DNA from 3 places in the Pseudobacillus sp. FSL P4-0506 genome. Region 2 is predicted to be linked to each of the others. Evidence: riboswitches for the same ligand, from Rfam matches in the RefSeq annotation. Region 2 holds a riboswitch; each other region holds the start of a gene.
The links. A riboswitch is a leader RNA that binds a small molecule or an ion and turns the genes downstream of it on or off. The one in region 2 is predicted to bind glycine.
Positions count from the first base shown of each region.

Region 1: it holds a riboswitch for glycine, as region 2 does, so the genes downstream of both, MKZ02_RS03145 (iron-sulfur cluster biosynthesis family protein) here and MKZ02_RS14620 (amino acid permease) in region 2, are expected to answer to the same signal.
Region 3: it holds a riboswitch for glycine, as region 2 does, so the genes downstream of both, glyA (serine hydroxymethyltransferase) here and MKZ02_RS14620 (amino acid permease) in region 2, are expected to answer to the same signal.

Region 1 covers NZ_JBBOOI010000001.1:621,139-625,112, reverse strand. The annotation lists gene MKZ02_RS03155 (cytochrome d ubiquinol oxidase subunit II) at 1-731, shown strand, start outside; gene purU (formyltetrahydrofolate deformylase) at 970-1,866, opposite strand; gene MKZ02_RS03145 (iron-sulfur cluster biosynthesis family protein) at 1,885-2,184, opposite strand; glycine riboswitch at 2,283-2,365, opposite strand; glycine riboswitch at 2,369-2,469, opposite strand; gene MKZ02_RS03140 (class I SAM-dependent methyltransferase) at 2,535-3,152, opposite strand; gene msrA (peptide-methionine (S)-S-oxide reductase MsrA) at 3,342-3,974, opposite strand, start outside.
Region 2 covers NZ_JBBOOI010000001.1:2,896,650-2,900,623, reverse strand. The annotation lists gene MKZ02_RS14625 (MFS transporter) at 1-745, shown strand, start outside; glycine riboswitch at 1,086-1,182, shown strand; glycine riboswitch at 1,185-1,244, shown strand; gene MKZ02_RS14620 (amino acid permease) at 1,693-3,072, shown strand; gene MKZ02_RS14615 (methyl-accepting chemotaxis protein) at 3,300-3,974, shown strand, end outside.
Region 3 covers NZ_JBBOOI010000001.1:1,219,779-1,223,752, reverse strand. The annotation lists gene sdaAA (L-serine ammonia-lyase, iron-sulfur-dependent, subunit alpha) at 1-527, opposite strand, end outside; gene MKZ02_RS05885 (serine dehydratase beta chain) at 527-1,045, opposite strand; gene glyA (serine hydroxymethyltransferase) at 1,061-2,311, opposite strand; glycine riboswitch at 2,420-2,503, opposite strand; glycine riboswitch at 2,507-2,607, opposite strand; gene MKZ02_RS05875 (nitroreductase family protein) at 2,748-3,374, opposite strand; gene MKZ02_RS05870 (winged helix-turn-helix transcriptional regulator) at 3,494-3,844, shown strand.

The DNA.
Region 1 (3,974 bases), 2.3 Mb from region 2:
TAGTCTTTTCTAACATTGCTGTAGAATATAAAAAGCCACTGACATATGTCTCAGGTATTACCGGCATCTTAATTCCGGGCTTGTTAATCAGCGTCTTACCTATCACTCACGGCACATTTATCGATTATAAAGGCGGACATCCCACTTTGAATTTACAAAAGCTTTTTACGAGTCCGAGTGAATATGCATTTATTGGATTTGCCATGAGCAGCACCTTATTTTTATCATCCTTGCTGTTAGCCGATTATTCCAAGACATCCAATGAAGAGGAAGCCTACAAAGTGTACTTGAGAGATGGAAGAATTTTAGGGCCAATTTCTTTACTGATGGCCTTTGCCATTATGCTCACTTTAAGGGCAGAAACACCATGGTTATATACGCGTATGATGGAAGATCTGCCTCTGCTGCTTGTGTCACTTGGCTTCTTTTTAATTGGAGGGCTCGGTTTATTTCTTCCTTCATTTTCAAAGAAAGATGTACGGGGAATGCCAAGGCTTGCTGTTGTAGCAGTTACGACTCAATATTTCATTGCCAGTTATGTGTACGGCAAAGCCCATCTGCCATATATGGTTTACCCCAATGTGACTATCCAGTCCGGTTTTACCGATCCTAACTCCTTTATGGCCGTATTTGCCACTTATATTGCCGGCTTTGTTATTCTCTTTCCCGGCTTTATTTATTTTTGGAGGCTATTTATGCATGATAAAAAGTATTTACGGCAAAAAAGCTAATGATCTTCTGAAAAGAAAAAGCTTGATGGGCTGCCGGCCCGTTAAGCTTTTTCTTTTCTAACCCTTCACCACTGATTCAACAGCGAGGTAATCAAAACAGTTAAAGCATAGATAAGTAAAATGACTTGCAGAAGACCCGTTCTTCTTCTCTGCTTATTCACTAAAAAGAGTCCCACACATATCATTGCCAAGATGATGCAAGTAACATCTAACAGGAGTTGATTGGCTATCATCCGGCTTACGTAAACACGATTGTTTTATTGCCGTGAACGATAACTTTATCTTCCACATGCCAGGAAACGGCTTCTGCAAGGACACTTCTTTCCACATGACGACCGGCAATCTTCAAATCTTCTGCTGTGTAGCGGTGGTTGACTCGCAAGATATCCTGCTCAATAATCGGCCCTTCATCAAGCTCATTAGTTACATAATGAGCAGTCGCCCCAATCAACTTCACTCCGCGGTTAAAAGCCCTGACGTAAGGATTTGCCCCTACAAATGCCGGCAAAAATGAGTGGTGAATATTAATGATTTGGTTTGGATATTTGGCTATAAAACTAGGAGAGAGGATTTGCATATATCTTGCCAAAACAATAAAGTCGACTTTTCCTTCCATTAACTCCATCGCCTTGTGTTCAGCTTCCTCTTTCGATTCATGAGAAAGCGGGATATGATAGTAAGGAATGCCATAGCTTTCCACTATTTCTTTTAAATCAGAGTGATTGCTGATAACCATTGGAATCTCAACCGGGAGTTCTTTTGATTTCCAGCGCCAAAGAAGCTCCAAGAGACAATGGTCTGCTTTAGAAACAAAAATCGCCATCCGCTTTGATTTTTCTTTATTTCTCAATTGCCATTCCATTGGGTAGGATTCAGATAATTCCTGCAATCTCTGCTCCAGCTCATCAATAGCAGAGCCCTTCTCATCCATATCGAACTCAACCCTCATAAAGAAAATGCCATCTTTAGGATTCGTGGTATGCTGGTCAAATTGAACGATATTTGCTTTATGTTCCAATAATACATTAGATACGGCTGAAATAATGCCCGGTTTTTCTGGACAAGTAACTAACAATTTAAAATAATGAGTATTCCCCTTTTTATGCAAAATTCTTCCCCCATCCTTAAACGCCATTCTTTGTATAACGAAAAGCTATTCGATCGCACAATCACTTGAGGCAAAGCTTTCTCCAACTAAGAAGCCCGTTTCCTTTGTATAGTCAATATGTGTTTCAGCATCGAGATAACGTTCAGTAAAGCGATCTATGCGAATTTGCACCCCATTGCAATCAATCACCTTATCATTTCGGCGCGGCTCATCAAATGTAAGGGCAAACCTTACCGATATTCCACATCCACCAGCTACATCAGCATCAATTCTTGGAGAATACTTTTCTTCAAGCATCATTGCTTTTAACTGCTTCATCGCCGGTCCTGTTAATGTAATCATCATCCTTCCCTCCTTCTGCGAGCGTTTTCTAGTTATACACCTTGTCTTGCTCACTCCCTTTTTCTGCACGCAAAAAAGGACAGAAAAGGGTACAATCCCTTCTCTGTCCTTTTACCTGAGAGTTTAACCCTATCTTCAATAGGGCCTTCCCCTTTGGTGGCGTACTTAAACGCGCTCTCCAGAGGTGCGTCCCATTGTGGTTCTTCTACCTGAGAGATTAATTCCAAGGGCCTTTTTGGAACTTGCTCCTTCGGTGGCTTATTGCTCGCACTCTCCCACAATCGTCATCCGCTATTTTTATTCAGAATAATTTAAATATTGGTGATTGTCAATTGTTTTCCCAATTCTCTTACCTATAGACTAGATCCTCCATAATGAAAAATAACAAAACGTTCATTGTCATTTTTTTTATAGAGACCCGGCACTCTCACTTCTTTCACCAGTTGAAATGGAGTATACACTTCAAGAAATTGGATGTACTCCGCTGTCGGATAGTAAAGGACAATATCAACAGACCGTTGATGCTCTTCAACTGAGTGCAGGATATGATGGACGACCTTCATGAAAATTTGGATCGAAAAAGGATTGAAGAAGTAGAACCGATTGTCTGCCTTTTCGATCTGATACTCCTCTGCTGCGCAGCATACAAAGCGAATAGATTGATCCGACCTCTTCTTCTTTTTCATATAATCGGCTTGATTTTCAAGTGCTTCCTGGTAAAGCTGGCCGTTTACCTCAACCCCTGTTACCCGAGCGTGAAAACGATGATGGATATAAAATAGTAAACGCCCTTTTCCACAGCCGAAATCAACTACTCCATCTGTTCTTTTCACCTCATACTCCCGAAAAAGCTCATCGATGGCCTCATAGGGGGTTGCCTCATAACGATTATAGTGAATTGACTGATATAGCCATTCCCATGTGCCGCCTGTCTGAATCTTTAGCAAGCGATCGTATTCTTTTTCATTCATTGCCATTCCCCGATCTGTTTTTCTTTATTATAAAGCGGACGATATGATCCACTCAAACGAATACCGCTTGTCAATCTGCTGAACGGACCAATAAATTGGCTCTTGTGGCGAGTACATAAGCGTCATTGATCCGTAAAGATGCAGAATTGGTGGATCAACAAACAGAAGTGGCCAATAAAGGAACTTCTCTTATTCGAACAGGCTTTTAAATTCTCCATAGCCCTCTTCTTCAAGCTTATCCTTTGGCACAAAACGGAGAGCAGCCGAGTTAATGCAATAGCGTGCGCGGTCAGGACCAGGACCATCATCAAAGACGTGGCCTAAATGAGCGTCAGATGTTTTTGCCCGCACCTCAATCCGGCGCATGCCATGAGACGTATCAAGTTTTTCTGCTAGCTCTATCCGGCGCAAGGGCTTCGTGAAGCTTGGCCAGCCGCAGCCCGCGTCATATTTATCCGTCGAGCTGAACAAAGGCTCTCCTGAAATAATATCCACATAGATTCCCTCTTCCGTGTGGTCCCAATATTCATTATGAAATGGTGGCTCTGTCGCATTATTTCTTGTTACCTCGTATTGAAGAGGAGTGAGTTCTTCCCGTAATTGCTCATCTGTTTTTTGATCTTTCCAGTTTTCACGAATAAATTTTGCTCGCCCGGACCCCTCTTTATAAAGATTGTAGTGGAAGGCATTCTTTTTGTAATAGTGCTGGTGCTTTTCTTCAGCTCGGTAAAAGGGCCTCGCCGGCAGAATCTCTGTCACGACCGGTTTTTGAAAACGGCCGCTTGCTGCTAATTCTGCTTTCGAAGCTTCCGCCAATTCTTT
Region 2 (3,974 bases):
TTTTACAGCCTACATTTTTTTACCGCTTGGTCAGAAGGGAGCGTTATTGTTTGCGGCAGTTACCGCAGTTGGTGCGTTGCTGCTTTCAAGAGTCTCCGCCTGGTATAAGCAACGGCTGACAACTCAGGCGGCAAAGAAGAAACAGCAAGTTTCCTTGGAAAAAACAAAATTACAGGCACGGATAAAGTGGGCAATGGTGTTATTAATTTTCTTTGTATTTGCCCGCTCCTGGTATGCGGCAGCTATAACGAACTTTTATCAATTTTATTTAATTAAGGATTATGGATTGACTATTAAACAATCACAATTATATTTGTTTGTTTACTTGGCTGCTGGCGTGGCAGGCACGTTTCTTGGCGGGCCGCTGGCTGATCGCTTTGGCCGGAAAAATCTACTTGTCTTTTCCATGCTGGGTGCTGCTCCGCTTACAGTCATTCTTCCATATGTACCGGCTTTCGCTGTCCTGCCGCTCTTGTTGTTAATTGGTTTTATCTTGCTATCAAGCTTTAGTGTAGCCGTGGTTTATGCACAGGAGCTGCTTTCTAATAAAATTGGGATGGCTTCCGGTTTAATTGTTGGGCTTGCGTTCGGGATGGGGGCTATCGGGGCTGTCATCCTCGGCTTTCTCGCTGACAGTTTCGGAATAAAATTTATTATGATTCTATCAAGTCTTCTCCCGCTTCTCGGTATTTGTGCTCTTTGGCTTCCAGGAGATCAAAAATTACGGGAAATGCAGGATAAGTAATGGTAAATTAAAGACCGCTTCACATACAGTTATTCACTGGTTGTGCGGCGGCTTTTTTTACCTATCAGTAATCAATTTATCAATAAGGCGGAGGAAGGTATGCTAAGGCAAATAGTCAGTATAATTTAGATGGCTATAAAAATGATGTATTAAATTTTTAAGCAGAGCCTATTAGTTGAAAAGCAATGTATACGTTTATTAAGCTGCATAGTATTTTAAGTTCTTTACTCTTTAGTAGATGTAATAGCTTTTTTGTAGAATTGAGTCAACTTAGTTCTGAATATTCAGTTGACATGATCTCTTCCATAGACTAGTATCTAAATTAGATAGATAAGAGCGGATGAATATTGTGGGAGAGACTAGACCCATGGTTTAGCACCGAAGGAGCAAGTACCAGCTGGTATCAATCTCTCAGGTAAAAGGACTACAATAGGACGCATCTCTGGAGAGAGCCATAGGCCACCAAAGGAGTTAAACTCTCAGGTACAAGGGACAGAGAAAAATGGGAAATACTCCTGTTTTTCTCTGTCTTTTTTTGTCGGAGAAAAATGGAGAAAAGTAAAAAGGAGGAGGAGAAGCTCGAAATTATCCTTGTAAGAAAAAGAATTGTAATGACTCTATTTCTAGATTGATTGCACAACAAGAAATGAAAGAAACTGCCCTGAAAAAGAGTTAGAAGCCTTGGATTCGATTGTTTTAGAAATTGCAGGCATTAACGGAACGGGAGCATGTGTATTGACAAAAGTTACCACTGCAGAGCATGCATGTTCTTTTGAGGAATTTATTTATTCTAAAATGTAAGCGCTTTTTTCTTTCGGATTAACGAATTTTATATTAAACTTTAATTGTGGGATATTTAATTTATTAGCTTACGATTTAAATACCGTAACAAAATATTTTAAATCGACAAGAAAGAATATTCCGAAAAGTAGAAAGAGGGAAATGGTATGCAGGAACAAACTTTGTCGAGAGGCCTGAAAAACCGGCACGTGCAACTCATTGCTATTGGCGGGGCAATTGGAACAGGATTATTTCTTGGAGCAGGAAAATCTATTCATTTAGCAGGCCCTTCCATTTTATTTGCTTATATGATTACAGGAGTCATTTGTTTTTTAATCATGCGTGCACTTGGGGAATTGCTTTTAAGTAATTTAAATTATCATTCGTTTGTTGACTTTGTAAGAGATTATTTAGGGAATATGGCAGCGTTTATGACTGGATGGACCTACTGGTTCTGTTGGATTTCTATTGCGATGGCCGATTTAACGGCTGTTGGTTTGTATACTCAGTATTGGTTTCCATCTGTCCCGCAGTGGATGCCAGGGTTAATCGCCCTTGTCATTTTACTATTTATGAACCTTGCTACTGTCAAACTGTTTGGTGAAATGGAATTCTGGTTTGCTTTGATTAAGGTTATCGCCATTCTAGCACTGATTGTTGTTGGGGTTGTAATGATTATTAAAGGCTTTTCTACTCCTTCAGGAGCAGCCAGTTTTACAAATCTATGGAGCCATGGCGGCATGTTCCCTAATGGCATAAATGGATTTATCCTTTCCTTTCAGATGGTCGTGTTTGCGTTCGTTGGCATTGAATTGGTAGGGTTGACAGCGGGTGAAACAGAGGATCCAGAGAGAGTTATTCCAAAAGCGATTAACAATATTCCTATTCGGATTATTATTTTCTATATTGGTGCGCTTATCGTTATTATGAGTGTGTATCCGTGGAACGATATTATCCCAACCGAAAGCCCATTCGTGCAAGTATTCGTGGCAGTTGGTATCGCTGCAGCTGCTGGTATTGTGAATTTCGTCGTGTTGACGTCTGCGGCTTCAGCATGTAATAGTGCCATCTTTAGTACAAGCCGGATGGTCTACTCACTTGCTAAAGACAAAAATGCACCTGTATCTTTGGCCAAGCTTGATGGTCGCAAGGTACCTTCTAATGCCTTGTTCTTTTCAACAGTAGTCATCTTGATTTCCGTTGTATTGAACTATGTGATGCCAGAGGGAGTATTTACATTAATCACAAGTGTTTCTACCGTATGTTTTATCTTTATTTGGGGCATTACAATCATCAGCCATTTGAAATACCGTAAAACAAGACCGGATTTAGCGAAAGTGAATAAATTTAAAATGCCGCTTTACCCGTTTGCTAATTACTTAATTTTAGCTTTCCTGGCATTCGTTCTTGTCGTGCTTGCTCTTGCGGAAGATACTCGTATTTCCTTATTCATTACGCCTGTTTGGTTTATTTTGTTAATCGCGGTGTATAAGATGCGCAAAGTAAAGATAAATCATGCCGATCAAGAAAAAATAGTAGAAAATTAAAAGACAATATAATAGATGTAAAGACCGGAGCTGCAGCTGAAAAGTATAAACGCTTATTCAGCTGCAGCTCCTTTTATTTTCCTATATCTTGCATGTTAGAAAGCTATCTGTTAAAAGGTAGCCATCATTATAGCTAAAAATTGAAAATAGAAAGGATATACATTATAGTAAAATATTAGTAGGATAATAAGCCTATCTATTACAACTAAAGATCATAGGGGGAGAATATGAGAAAAAACGCTTCTGTTCGATCAAAAATTTTATTAGTTATCACAGCTATCATCTTTACTATTGGCCTTGCTGCATCAGCAGGAATTTACTATTCCGTCCATACTTCTGCCAATCATTCGTTAGGAGCCTTCGCAGGGGATATAGCAAAAAACTATAGTGAAACAATAGATGGGGAAAAGTATGAATCGTTTATAAACGATCCAAAGGAAGATAGAAATTATCATTCGCTTCAAAAGAAGTTAGCGCACTTTCGAGAACAAACGGGGGCTTTATTCGTATATATTTTAGATGTAGACGGTCAAAAGGTCCGCAACATGATAGATGGAGGCTCCAACCTTTCGGATGATAAACCGCCTGCAATGGGAGACGAGAGCTCTATTCCTGCAGAAGAGCTAGCTCCGGTATTGGAGGGAGAGATACAGCGTACAGATGTATTCAACGATCCGAAATACGGCCAATATTTATCAGGGTTTGCACCAATCAAAAACGAGAACGGAGAAGTGATTGGTGTATTGGGAATTGATATTTCGGCTGAAACCGCTAACAAAATAGGAGGGGATGTATTTTTCTCTACTGGGTTAAAGCTTCTAGCCCTTATTTTTTTATTGTTTTTATTAACTGTTGGAGGAATGAACGTTTATTTAAAAAGAAAGCTTTCTCCATTAACTTTA
Region 3 (3,974 bases), 1.7 Mb from region 2:
GCTGCCGAGCCCACTTCCGCCTGGCATCCTCCAGCAGCCCCGGAAATAAACGAACGATTAGCAATCACATAGCCGAGCATGCTGGCGGTAAACAGTCCCATAACCAACTCCTTAAAGGGCGTTCCGTCATTGTGATGAAGCGAAAAGAGCACGCCTGGCAAAATGCCTGCTGCTCCGGCAGTGGGCGTAGCCACAATGACTCCCATTCTGGCATTGCTTTCCGAAGTAGCCAGTGAGAAAGTCATTGCCTGACTAATATAGCTGCCTGTAAGCGTTTTTCCTCCTCGTACGTAATCTCGCATTTTTACGGCATCTCCTCCGGAAATTCCGCTCGGCGCGGATGAGGAATCCTCTGTTCCACTGTCGACCGCTTCCTTCATTTTGATGAGCCGTTCTTCCATCATGCGAAGAATCGTTTGTTGATTTTTGCCTGATTTCTTTTCTTCTAGCAGCAGCATCACTTCACCGATACTTTTCTGCTCCTTTTCACAAGACTTCAGAAGCTGTTTCATTGATAAGATCTCCATCAGGCATTCCTCGCAATTTCTTCTCTTAATCGATATATCTGATAGTTTCTAGCCAGCACCGAAAAATCATCGCTCGTGCTCAAACGAATATCGACCATTCGGCCGTTGATCATAAAGATTTTCGATAACCCGCCTCCGAGAGAAGCACCGCCTACTTTTACAAGCTGGTTCCCCCGTCTAGCTGTAACCATAGCCGTGTTCGGATGGTCAAAAAATAAGCAGCTTCCTTGCGGCTCAATCGTATAATCCAGGCCAACCTCCCCGGCCCGCTTCAGAGCATCCCGAATGCCCGAGTCATCCGTCCCCATGCCAAGTAAACCGCCAAGCAGTGCTTTATCCGTTCCATGCCCTTGATAGGTTTCAGCAAAGGAATCATAGAAGACAATATCCGCCTCTTCAGGACACCCGCCCAACCATTCATAAATAAATTTGCCAATCGATACAACGCCAGCGGTGTGAGAACTTGACGGCCCCACCATAATAGGCCCGATAATGTCAAAGCAGCTTTGAAATTCCATTTTGTTGCTCCTTTCCTATACGTTGACTGACTGTTGGAATAATGGATAAGCTTCGCAAATAGAGGCCGTTGTTTCTTTTGCCTGTGCCAGTACCGCCGGTTCCCCTTTGTTTTTCAACACAGCGGCTATCACCTGAGCAATTTTCTCCATTTGCTCTTCTTTCATGCCGCGCGTAGTTAACGCAGCTGTTCCCATCCGCACTCCGCTCGTCACAAACGGGCCTTCCGGATCATAAGGAATCGTGTTCTTATTTACGGTAATACCTGCTTCCTCAAGCAAACGCTCTGCTTCTTTTCCAGTCAGACTCCACGGACGCACATCCAGCAGGACAAGGTGGTTATCTGTCCCCCCGGAAACAAGAGCAGCTCCTTCCCTCTTTAACGCTTCGCCCAGTGCCTGGCTGTTTCGGATAACTTGCTTGGCATACTCTTTAAAGTCCGGCTGCGCCGCTTCGTTGAAAGCTACCGCTTTTGCTGCAATAATGTGCATAAGGGGGCCTCCCTGGATTCCTGGGAATACTGCTTTGTTAATAGCCTTAATGATTTCCTCGTCGTTCGTTAACACAATGCCGCCCCGAGGCCCCCTCAATGTTTTGTGGGTAGTGCTTGTCACAACATCTGCATAAGGAACAGGAGAAGGGTGAAGACCTGCTGCCACCAGCCCGGCGATATGCGCCATGTCCACCATCAATTTCGCGTCCACTTGATCGGCAATCTCTTTAAAGCGGGCAAAATCAATCGTTCTCGGATAAGCACTCGCCCCGGCAATGATCAATTTCGGTTTTTCTTTATGGGCAATCTCCTCCAATTCATCGTAATCAATTAATTGCGTATCCTCCTTTACTCCATAAGAAACAACCTCAAACCATTTGCCAGAAATACTCACAGGGCTTCCGTGAGTTAAATGTCCGCCATGCGAAAGATTCATGCCCATGATTTTATCGCCAGGCTGAAGCAGTGCATAAAAGACGGCGAGATTCGCCTGCGCCCCCGAGTGAGGCTGCACATTGGCATATTTAGCACAAAATAGGTTGGTCAGACGTTCAATCGCTGCCCGTTCCGCCACATCGACAAATTCACAGCCCCCATAGTAGCGCCTTCCCGGATATCCTTCCGCGTACTTATTCGTCATTACACTTCCCATAGCTTCTAATACATCCGGGCTGACAAAGTTTTCTGATGCAATCAATTCCAATGTCTCATGCTGGCGTCTCTTTTCTTTCTCAATCGCCTCAAAAATAGTAAAATCATTTTTTTGCAAACTCATTTCCTTGCCTCCTATTCAGATTTCCTCTTTTAAACATGTGCTGTACATTTATCTCTCGCTACCTTTTTCTGCACACAAAAAAGGACAGAAAAGGGTAACATTTCCCTTCTCTGTCCTTTTACCTGAGAGTTTAACTCTTATCGATCGTAGAGTCTTCCCCTTTGGTGGCGTACCTAAACGCGCTCTCCAGAGGTGCGTCCCATTGTGGTTCTTCTACCTGAGAGATTAGCTCCAAGGGTCTTTTTGGAACTTGCTCCTTCGGTGGCTTATTGCTCGCGCTCTCCCACAATCGTCATCCGTTATTTTTGTTTAGAATATTAAAAATAATTATAATTGTCAACCACTTTTTTCAATTTATGAAGATAGGAAAAAGCAATATAAAAAGAGCACTCTGAAAAACCAGAAAATGCTCTTTTATTAAATAACGTCTATTTAGTTAGATAAAACGAACTGTTTCTTCCAGCGGAAGACGAGTCGTTTTATGAGCAGGCGCAGCAGCTTTACCAATAGCGATTAAAACAATTGGAATGTAGCGTTCCGGTACATCAAACCGCTCAGCAAACTTCTGCTTATCAAAGCCGCCCATAGTTACCGTATCATAACCATTCGCTTTGGCAATAAGCATAAGCTGCATAGAGACGAGCCCTGCATCAAATGAAGCAATATTGGCTCTTGCTTCAACTGGCGCATTAGGATACGTATTATATGTGTTTTGAATCAGTTTATTCATACTCGCTTCATCCATAAAGCCAGCTTCATAGCTGCTTTGGTATACCTTTTCAACATTTTTATACATTTCTACATCGCCTAGAACAGCAATGACAGCTGAAGATGTCTCCACTTGCTCTTGGTTGTAAGCAATGGCTCTTAGTTCCTTCTTTACCTCCTCATTATCAATAACGATAAAGCGCCATGGCTGAAGGTTGCTAGATGAAGGAGCTAGCATCGCTTCTTGCAGCATTTCTTCTATTTCATTTCTCGAAATTTTATAAGTTGGATCATATTTTCTAACAGAATGGCGATTGCGAATCACTTCTGATAAACTTTGCATAGTTGTTGTCACTTTCTTTCCCTCCTAATTGAACTTACTTTAAGTAAGTTCAAAACCAAGCTTACTATTAGTAAGCTTGGTTTGTCAAATACTATATGCTAAAATTTATATAAAAACATTGAGGTTATAGAATGAGCCAACAAAATGAGTTGAATTGTTCTCAGTACAAAGATAAGACCACTATTTGCGATAACTTTCACCACACGATCGAGTTCATCGGAAAGCGCTGGATGGGAGTCATTATTTATACACTGCTGAAAGGCCCTAAACGGTATCACGAATTATTAAACGAAATCCCCGGCATTTCTGATCGGCTCCTTACAGAACGACTGCGCGAGCTAGAAAATGAGAGACTAGTTGTGAAGAAAACATTTGAATCCTCCCCAAGAAAAGTGATCTATGAACTAACCCCAATCGGCAAAGAACTCGAAGATGTCATTACTGCTGTTATGCGCTGGGTTAGTAAAGCTTCTCGTATTTAAACCCTACACCTGGGTCATTAACTAGATAAGAATTTAATGTTTATTATCCTTCCTTAGAAAAACAGACTCATAGACATAACAGTTCTATGTTTTGAAGCTTCAATATAAGTAGATGATCATAACAACTTGA